DNA from 3 places in the Arthrobacter sp. TMP15 genome. Region 3 is predicted to be linked to each of the others. Evidence: predicted binding sites of a transcription regulator. Region 3 holds the regulator's gene; each other region holds the start of a gene.

Region 1 (3,278 bases), 760 kb from region 3:
ACGCCAGCCCCGCGTCCCTCACAGCACCGCGAGCACGATAACTATTTTGCATACTCATCAAGGTGACTCGTTTGGCACCAAAACGAGAAAATATTCGCCTATACACGTTATGGCGTTGAGCACTTTCCACATCAAGATCAATGTCAGGCAGCGTAGACCTGTCACTGGAAAGAAATCTTTCAAAAAGGAGGTCGTTGGCTATAGGGTCAACAGCGCTAACGCCCAAAACATAATTAACCAACGACGACGCCCCGGAACCTCTTGCTGCCCGGCGCACCCCCATTTCGCGAATCATTTCAGAGACTTCGGCCACAGTCAGAAAGTACGATTCGAAACCCAGCCCACCAATAGTGGCCAGTTCCATCTCAAGCCGGTTGCGGACTTTGTGCAGCTTCTCACCACGGAGGTCCGCAAACCGTTGAACAAGCCCTGCTTCGCTGCGCTGGCGTAGTTCGATGCCCGCCGGCTGGGACAGTCCCAAAACATCCAGTTCAGGGGTGGTTGGTTTTTTCCAGCCCAGATCGCTGGCCGGGTCCAGCCTGCACTTGTCAGCCAACTGGGCTGTGTTGGCCCACAGCTGTTCCAGCTCGGCACTGCCGTAGCCGCTTTGGTACACAATTTCTTTAGCTACTGCGGCCATCTGGGCGGCGCTTTTAAGCCAGGCCTGACCCGTAGGTTGCAAATCGTGGAGACGCTCAAGAGGGGCAATGTTCCGCGCAGCATCCAGAACATCTGCTGTAGGCGCGTCCTCCTCACGGGTGTAGCGCGCCGCGTTGCTCAGAACGGCAGGAACACCGAATTCCTGCGCCAGCTTTAGCATCCGCACCGCGTGAGCTGTGCTCATGGGAGCGCCAGGGGTACTGAGATGGCTGAGGATCTCAACAACCATTGACCCTGCTGGCATGGCGTTGCGCCACGCCAAAAATTTTGTGCGCGGAAGTAAATACTTGCGCCCGTTCAACGACCTGCCAACGGGTGAGTAGGGACCCAACAATACTGTCAACGCCGGCTTCTGAGTCTCCGGATCAAGCACACCGGCAGCCAGCTGCTCCAGCGTGATCCCCACCACCGGCTGGTTATGGGCGGCCGAGATCAGGCTGCACAGGGCGGCGTATCCTGCCCCCGGGGCCATACAAGCGTTTCCATGGGCTAGGACAACCACCCTTCCCACTTTTTCAAGACCCTCCGAGCCTTCTTCCAAAACGGCAAGGTCCACACCAATGATTGGGTCTATTCCAGCGGCCATGCACGCTTTAACATGTTTTACCGAGCCATAAAGACCGTCCCGGTCGGTGACAGCCAGCGCATCACCGTCCACTGCGGCCGTTTGGGCAAGATCGTCGGGCCAGGAAACCCCAAAGTGGGCACTGTAGGCGGAGTAGCTATGCAAATGGACAAAGTTACGCACCGCCCTGCTCCTCCATAAACAACTCATCCACAGCGTCATATATCTTTATGACGCGCCACCGTTCACTAGGCCGGTAGCGCACCACATCAACGGTTAAACTTTCATGTGCAGCTTCTGCAGGACCTTGCCCTGCCTCTTCCCGATGGACCTGCAACCGCCACATTTGCCTGTCAACAACCCCTACTCCTTCCCCCGGACGCACGCGTTTCTCGCTCTCCCACCAGGATCGGCGCTCATACCAGCACAGGGGATCAGCCGAAATGGCATAAAATTCCTCCCGCCACCACAACTGCAACGGCACACCATCAGATGAGGTCAGCACGGTGATAGCCTCACTAAAGATACCCATGCGCGATCTCCGTCCTCACCCTAAACACACGACATGTCCTAGGTGCGTCAAACGTATTAGTACATATATACTAATGGATTTAAGTGTACGCTCATCTTCACGCGGAAAGTAACCGCCAATTGGGAAGTAACGCGAGGCGGGAATTCTTCCGCACAGAAAGCGTTAAGTAGATAGCTGACAACGCAACAGGCGTCTAGCATGGCCTTATGGCCATTGTCTTAGCCGGACTGCTGGCGCCACACCGATTTCAAAGGAGCGTTCCATGACTGACATGGTCACCCTCATCGCTAAAACCAATCCGTTGGAACGCGACCTCAAAACAGCATCAAGAACTGTGCTGGAAACTGACATCCCCCGCCTCGGTGAACTTTATTTCACCGCTTATGACGCTGGACTGGCTGGCGAGTCTATCGAGGTTGCACTAGCCGATATCCAGGCCTCGATGGCAGGAAAATATGGCCGATTTCTCCCCGAAGCTTCCCACGTAGCGTTAGATGACCAGGGCAAAATTGTGGCCGCAGTATTGGTTGTGGAACGCGCTATTGGCGAAGACACTCCCGATGCGCCGTTCATCATCGAACTTATTACCGACCGAGGGCACCGCCGCCAAGGCCTCGCCGAAGACTTGGTCCTTGCCACTTTGGACACTCTTTTCAACGAGGGCCAAAGCGATGTGGCCTTGCGGGTTGAAGCCACCAACTCCGCCGCGTTGGCACTTTATCTATCCCTTGACTTCCATCGCTGGTCACCAGAAGAAACTGACGACTAAGGCTTTCTCGCTTTTGCCCCTACCCCTAATGCCCTAGTCGCTGAGCTAATCACTGAGTTAGTCACTGAGCTAGCGGAACAATCAACTCGGGTGAGTTATTGCGCACATTTCCAACATCTGTGGAAACAGCGTAAAGCATCCAACCCTCAGCCAAAGCCCACGCTTCTCCAAGTGCCGTCTTGAGAAGCGGGGCAACTTCCTTGTTCTGCGGATCCAACCAATCCGCTAACCCCTCCTGACTCAGCGGCACTGGCAGCCTGTCATGTAGCATGGCCAATTCACCTTCCGGCGGTGCTGCCATAGTTAAAATGGTGCAGGACAGCAGCCACTGCTCCGGTGAGCCATTTTCCTTCAAGGGATCTTTCCACCACTCATAGAGCCCGGCAAAAGTGATCAGCGAACCATCCAAGGAATGCACAAAGTATGGCTGCTTGGTCTTGCCATCGGGTGATTTCTTCCACTCGTAATAGCCCTGTACAGGCACGCAGCAACGCTTCGACTTCATGGCTGCACGAAAAGTGGGCTTCTCAGCTGCGGTTTCACTACGTGCGTTGAAGGCACGCACACCCACCGCAGGGTCCTTCGCCCACCCAGGCACCAGTCCCCACGTAGCCATGTGAATCTGGCGGTGCTTTACCCCGTCAATAAGCCTTTCAAGGACAATGGGTACATCGGCTGTGGGGGCAACGTTGTAAGAGGCACGCAGTTCTAGGGACGCATCAGCCTCCGCCTCCAGCTCTGCAACCAAATCT
Region 2 (3,278 bases), 450 kb from region 3:
CCTTGGCGGCATTCAGGTGGCTCAAGGTGTCATCACCATTGGAAGTGTGCAGGCGTTCATCCAGTACTCGCGGCAGTTCAGCCAACCCATGGCACAGCTGGCCAGCATGATCAATCTGCTCCAATCCGGGGTGGCGTCGGCCGAGCGGGTCTTTGAACTGCTGGATGCACGGGAGCAGCGTCCCGACCATGTCCCATCGGCCGTCCTGGGAACTACTGCGGGGCGGGTCGTTTTCGAGCATGTGAACTTTGGCTACAAGGCTGATGAGCCGCTGATTAAGGATCTTACTTTTATTGCCGAACCGGGGGAGACGGTGGCAATTGTCGGACCAACAGGCGCCGGCAAGACAACGTTGGTGAACCTGCTCATGCGTTTCTATGAGATTGATTCCGGCACCATCACAGTTGATGGCGTCAACACAGCCGAGCTAACGCGCGATGACTTACGCAGCCAATTCGGGATGGTGCTCCAAGACGCGTGGCTCTTTATTGGCACTATCCGGGACAACCTTGCTTACGGCAAGCTGGATGCTTCCGAGGCACAGATTATTGAGGCGGCAGAGGCCACCCACGTTGATCACTTTGTGCGGTCCCTTCCCGATGGTTATGACACGGTGTTAACTGACGACGGCGGTGGGCTCAGCCAGGGGCAGCGCCAGCTGATGACAATAGCAAGGGCGTGGATCTCTAATCCCGGAATATTGATCCTCGATGAGGCTACAAGCTCCGTGGACACACGCACAGAAGTTATGATCCGCCAGGCCATGAACAGGCTGCGAGCAAACCGCACAAGCTTCGTTATAGCGCACAGGCTCTCTACAATCCGGGATGCAGACATGATTCTTGTCATGGACCACGGGGAAATCGTTGAGCAAGGCAACCACGAAGAACTGTTGGCCAGCAAGGGTTTCTACTACGATCTCTATATGAGCCAGTTCGGCGATCCGTTGGTGGAAGAGGTGAATCAGGTATGAGCTCCATGGAAATTCTTATGCGCCGCTGGCACCTTGATACGGAGTCCAGCGTGCCACCCTTTGAACAGGTCCGGCTGAGAATACTGGATCTTGCCTCCTCCGGAGAGTTAAGCGTGGGAAGTAAACTACCCCCCGTGCGGGCGTTGGCTAACGATCTTGGCGTAGCGGCAAATACGGTGGCCCGGGCGTATCGTGAACTTGAGCAGGCGGGGATTGTTGTGACCGCCGGACGCAGCGGCACCGCCATAGCTTCCGGTGGAGACAAGATTGCCGCTCAAGTGGCTGCAGCCGCAGACTCCTTCGCCGCCGTCGTGCGGGATTTAGGCGTGCCCCAAGCTCAAGCCCTACGGATAGTCAGCGCAGCGTTGGACAACAGCTGACAGCGGACACCCGGAATCGTTTGAAGGCAATGCGGACGCATATTCGAACGAACTTTCGATTATACTTACCAATGAACGCAGCGCGCGGCTTACCAGCTGCGCTCAATTGCTACGTCGTAGTCAACTAAGGGGCAGGTTCTGCTGACTCGGCGTCGACGTAGCAAAAAGTGATGTGAAGGAAACAATGGCTCAGTACGTATCACCCGAATTTGATGTGCCACGCCCAGACTTGTCGCGTCTTGTTGTAAAGGGCGCCCGCGAACATAATCTGCGCAACGTCGATCTAGACTTGCCCCGTGATGCAATGATTGTGTTCACAGGCTTGTCGGGCTCCGGCAAATCTTCCTTGGCATTCGACACCATCTTCGCCGAGGGCCAGCGCCGCTACGTTGAATCGTTGTCAGCCTATGCGCGGCAGTTCCTGGGCCAGGTGGATAAACCCGATGTTGATTTCATTGAGGGACTCTCCCCGGCGGTATCTATCGACCAGAAATCGACTTCCAAGAACCCTCGCTCAACTGTGGGAACTATCACCGAGATCTACGATTACATGCGCTTGTTGTGGGCTCGGGTGGGAACCCCCCACTGCCCCGTATGCGGGGAGCCCATCGCCAAGCAGACACCGCAGCAAATTGTTGATCAGCTGCTTGAAATGCCTGAGGGCACCCGATTTCAGGTATTGGCTCCCGTGGTGCGGGACCGCAAAGGCGAGTTCGTTGACCTGTTCAAGGAGCTCACGGCCAAGGGCTACTCCCGTGCAAGGGTCGATGGTGAGCAAATCCAGCTCAGCGATCCACCCAAGCTTAAGAAGACGTACAAGCACACCATCGAGGTGGTGGTTGACCGTCTGGTGGTCAAGGACGGCATTCAACAGCGCTTGACTGACTCCGTAGAAACCGCCCTCGGGCTGGCCGATGGCCGTGTCCTAGCGGATTTAGTGGACTTGGACGAGACCGACTCCGGACGCATCCGTTCTTTCTCGGAGAACCTCGCCTGCCCCAATGAGCACCCGCTGGCCATCGATGAAATCGAGCCCCGATCATTCTCCTTCAACAATCCCTTCGGTGCCTGCACCGCGTGCAGCGGCATTGGCACAAGACTTGAAGTTGACGAAGAACTCGTTGTTCCGAATCCGTTCTTGTCGTTGCGTGAAGGCGCCATTGCACCGTGGTCATTGGGTACGGCGACCACTGAATACTGGAACAGGTTACTTGAAGGACTCTCCGCGGAGTTGGACTTCGCCATGGATACGCCGTGGAACAAGTTGGACACCGATTCCCGCACGGCAATTTTGTACGGCAAAGATCATAAAGTTGTGGTCCAGTACAAAAACCGCTTTGGTCGTGAACGTAAATACAGCACAGGCTTCGAAGGAGCTGTCCAGTACATCCAGCGAAAGCATGTTGAAACGGAATCAGACTCCGCTCGGGATCGCTACGAAGAGTACATGCGCCAGATTCCCTGCCCTGCCTGTGGCGGAGCACGCTTGAACCCTGCATCACTGTCGGTGCTGATCAACGGCAAGTCCATTGCGCAAGTGTGTGCCATGTCAATGCGTGACTGCTTTGAGTTCCTCTCAACCTTGGAATTAAGTGAGCGAGAGGCAACGATTGCCAGCCAGGTGCTAAAGGAAATTCAGGCCCGCCTGAAGTTCCTTCTGGACGTTGGTCTGGAGTACCTCAACCTTGAGCGTGCCTCAGCAACACTGTCAGGTGGAGAGGCTCAGCGTATCCGTCTTGCCACTCAGATTGGCTCCGGACTTGTCGGTGTGCTGTACGTCCTGGACGAACCATCCATCGGACTGCATCAGCGTGACAACCGCCGGCTCATTGGTACCCTGACACGATTGCGGGATCTGGGCAACACACTCATTGTGGTGGAACATGATGAAGACACCATCAAGGAAGCCGACTGGATTGTCGACA
Region 3 (3,278 bases):
GCGGCGGAACACTTGCACTATTCTCCTCGCGACGCGCGGCAGAAGATGCGGCTGAGAAGTTACGAAAGAAGCTCAAAGTAAAGATCCTTTGCCAGGGTGATTCCTCGATGTCAGGACTTATTAGAGAATTTGCCGAGGAATCAGACACCTGCCTTTTCGGGACGATGTCGCTTTGGCAGGGAGTAGATGTTCAGGGTGCCTCCTGCAGACTTGTTGTCATAGACAGGATTCCCTTCCCCCGTCCCGATGATCCACTGGTTACTGCCAGGGCAAGAGCGGTGGCCCAAAGTGGTGGAGACGGCTTTATCGCCATCTCGGCCACTCATGCGGCTGTCCGCTTAGCGCAGGGTGTGGGGCGTTTGATTCGTTCAAGTGAAGACAGGGGTGTTGTGGCAGTCCTGGACTCCCGCCTAGCCAACGCTAGCTATGGAGGATTCTTGCGGGCAGCCCTGCCACCGTTCTGGGCGACAAAGGACAGGGCCGTGGCACTTTCAGCGTTGCAACGGCTCTCAGGGAAGTAGTAAGCAACCGGTAGCCGCCGGGCGCCAGTAATTGGCGAACAACCTCCAGTGAGTGCTAGGCAGCCGTGGCGGGCAGCCACCAACAAAAACCCACAAGGCGGGGCCGGGCATTGTGTCCGGCGCATATTCCTTGGCTACACTCTTTCGGCCCCACTCTTTCGGCACCGGTCTTTCGGCACCGGAACTGATGGTGGCTTTATCAAGGCCACCATCGGCTCAGGTTAGGAGATTCAGGCGCCAAGGCCTGCAGGCGCGTGGTTATGAGGACCGTTTCCCCTTGAGGCTCACTATCCGTTCGCTCACTGTCTGTCGGAGCGCTGTTCATTGGTGCGCTGTTTATTGGAGGGCTCTTTGTTGGTGCGTTCTCTAGTTGGTGAGCCCTGGCTTTGCCGAGTCTCGAAGCGCCTGGCTCGAGACCGTGCGGCACTAGAGACTGTGCGGCGCTAGAGACTGCGAAGGACAGAAACCACTTTGCCCATAATGGTCGCGTGATCTCCCAGGATGGGTTCGTAGCGGGTGTTCTGGGGTAATAACCAGGTATGGCCATCGCGTTGCCGGAATGTCTTCACGGTGGCCTCATCCTCCAGTAGCGCAGCCACAATGTCCCCATTGTTGGCTGTTTTTTGCTGGCGTATAACAACCCAATCGCCGTCACAGATGGCGGCGTCGATCATGGAATCACCCTGGACTCTGAGCATGAAGAGTTCCCCGCTGCCCACGATCTGCCGAGGCAGAGGCATGATGTCATCCACGGATTGATCGGCCAGGATGGGTCCACCAGCTGCGATGCGTCCCACAAGTGGCACAAATGCCGTGTCAGAGGAACTGCTGAGTTCGGAAAAGTTCAGCCCGTTTGAACTGCGTAACTTGGACGGAGAGCTAACCCCCTCGATTTCTACCTCCCCAATGTCCAGTACCAGCGGTATGAGGACTTCCATTGCGCGTGGGCGCTTGGGGTCGCGACGTAAATAGCCGTGGCGTTCAAGCTGGGTCAACTGGTGTGTGACGCTGGACAGGCTCGCCAGCCCCACGGAGTCGCCGATCTCACGCATGGAGGGTGGGTAGCCCTTGTCTGCTATGGAGCGCTGTATGCACTCCAGGATCTTCTTCTGCCGGACTGTCAGTCCCTTCATACCGGCGCGACTAGGTGCCTGAGGGATGCGGTGCGGAGGTTCTGGAAGCGCCATGGTTCCGGGGTCCTTTCGTGGCTGCCCTGAACAATGTCAGTGCCTGCTGGTGGACTGCATGTAGCGGCCAATCCTTGTCTAACAAGTTTAAGCCACAAACCAAGCAATTTCAAACATTTGTTCTAGCAGCCCTTGGCAAGTGTCGTCTATAGATGCTAAAACTGTACTAGTAGCTAATTAGAACATACGTTCTATCGAAGATTTAGAGCATGGAAATTTGATCCGATGGATGTTGGTGGCCAGGGATCTTGATCCACGGCGAAAGGACCAGAAATCATGAATGCAATGGTTATCACCGCAACAACAAGCAGTAACAAGTACACAAGCTTCTTCCCCGTGGGCGGTTTTGTCCCCAGCCGGCTCAAGGGGCGAGCGAGCAGCGCTCCACAGGTAAGAGACGTGCAGAGCGGAGACGTGCAGAGCGGAGCCTTGCAGGGCGGAGTCGTGAAGGACGGGCTCGTGCAGAGTCAAGGCGCGCAGATGCGAGTGCAGTTGACTCGTCGTGGCAGGTTTGTACTCTTTGGTATCCCAGCTATAGCAGTCGCTGCGGTGATGGTTTTTGTATCCTTGGCCATCATCCTTGGCTCGATAGCGACTCCGGCACAGGCCTCCGCCAAGTATCCAGCCGTTGACATGGCTGATTACGCCGTGTCCGTGACAGTTCTGCAGGGAGATAGCCTGTGGAGTATCGCCCGCGCATCGAATCCAAACGGCGACGTCCGTGATGTAGTTCGAGAGATCGTAGCCCTGAACGAGTTAGGCAGCGCAGTTCTGCAGGCCGGACAGCACCTGTACGTACCAATTTCCAGATAAGAAGCAATTCACAGCACTTGTGGCTCCACAGCAGGACCAAGGCTCGAGTCTTGGAGTCTTGGAGGCCTGGCTGCTTAGCAGGTGCGGCCGCCTCGGCAACCGTTCGAGTGACGTCGCTGATTTCATTCGTTCATTGTTCGAATAAGGCTGCGGGTTGCATTCGTACGTTGCTTGACTAGCCTCCCGTTTGCAGGAGGGCGCTTGCGGGAGGCAATCTGAATGCGAGAGCCTGGATGAGGATAGCTGAGCCTGGATGAGGACAGATGCCAGCATGAGGCTGATATAGCGTCCGCATGGCGTCACCGTTTCGAACTTTCCAGCTCTCAGCAAATAAGCTTGGTCCATGGATCAGTTTGAACGCCTAAGCCAACTGCCGCTCCGTGACGATCTGCGTGGACAGCATCCCTATGGTGCACCCCAGCTTGATGTACCAATACTTTTGAATGTCAATGAGAATACTTTCGGTGTTCCTGCGGACGCCAGAGAAGCCATTCTTAGTGCGGTGGCAAGCGAGCTGGAAGGCCTTAATCGCTACCCTGACAGAGAATTCACTACTTTGCGTCAAGAACTGGCAGCATACCTAGGCCATGGGCTGGTCGAAGAGAACTTGTGGGCGGCCAATGGATCCAACGAAGTGCTGCAGCAGGTGCTGCAGGCTTTTGGTGGTCCTGGCCGCAGTGTTATGGGATTTCCTCCGACGTACTCGATGTACCCACTTTTGGCCAGCGGAACCGGCACAGCCTATTTGGCTGGGAAC

Evidence for each region. Region 3 encodes LexA, which represses DNA repair genes until DNA is damaged. Its sites were predicted from a motif close to TCGAACANNTGTTCGA; they were not measured.
Region 1: the regulator LexA is predicted to act here: its motif matches at 1,815-1,830, upstream of AAFM46_RS09030 (DUF6504 family protein).
Region 2: the regulator LexA is predicted to act here: its motif matches at 1,397-1,412, upstream of uvrA (excinuclease ABC subunit UvrA).

The regions. Positions count from the first base shown of each region.
Region 1 covers NZ_CP154262.1:2,046,342-2,049,619, forward strand. Annotated here, with positions in the region: gene dnaE (DNA polymerase III subunit alpha) at 1-1,408, opposite strand, end outside; gene AAFM46_RS09030 (DUF6504 family protein) at 1,401-1,757, opposite strand; gene AAFM46_RS09035 (GNAT family N-acetyltransferase) at 2,020-2,526, shown strand; gene AAFM46_RS09040 (SOS response-associated peptidase) at 2,588-3,278, opposite strand, start outside.
Region 2 covers NZ_CP154262.1:1,734,511-1,737,788, forward strand. Annotated here, with positions in the region: gene AAFM46_RS07580 (ABC transporter ATP-binding protein) at 1-973, shown strand, start outside; gene AAFM46_RS07585 (GntR family transcriptional regulator) at 970-1,353, shown strand; gene uvrA (excinuclease ABC subunit UvrA) at 1,538-3,278, shown strand, end outside.
Region 3 covers NZ_CP154262.1:1,282,714-1,285,991, forward strand. Annotated here, with positions in the region: gene AAFM46_RS05620 (ATP-dependent DNA helicase) at 1-521, shown strand, start outside; gene lexA (transcriptional repressor LexA) at 965-1,654, opposite strand; gene AAFM46_RS05630 (LysM peptidoglycan-binding domain-containing protein) at 1,985-2,521, shown strand; gene AAFM46_RS05635 (histidinol-phosphate transaminase) at 2,865-3,278, shown strand, end outside.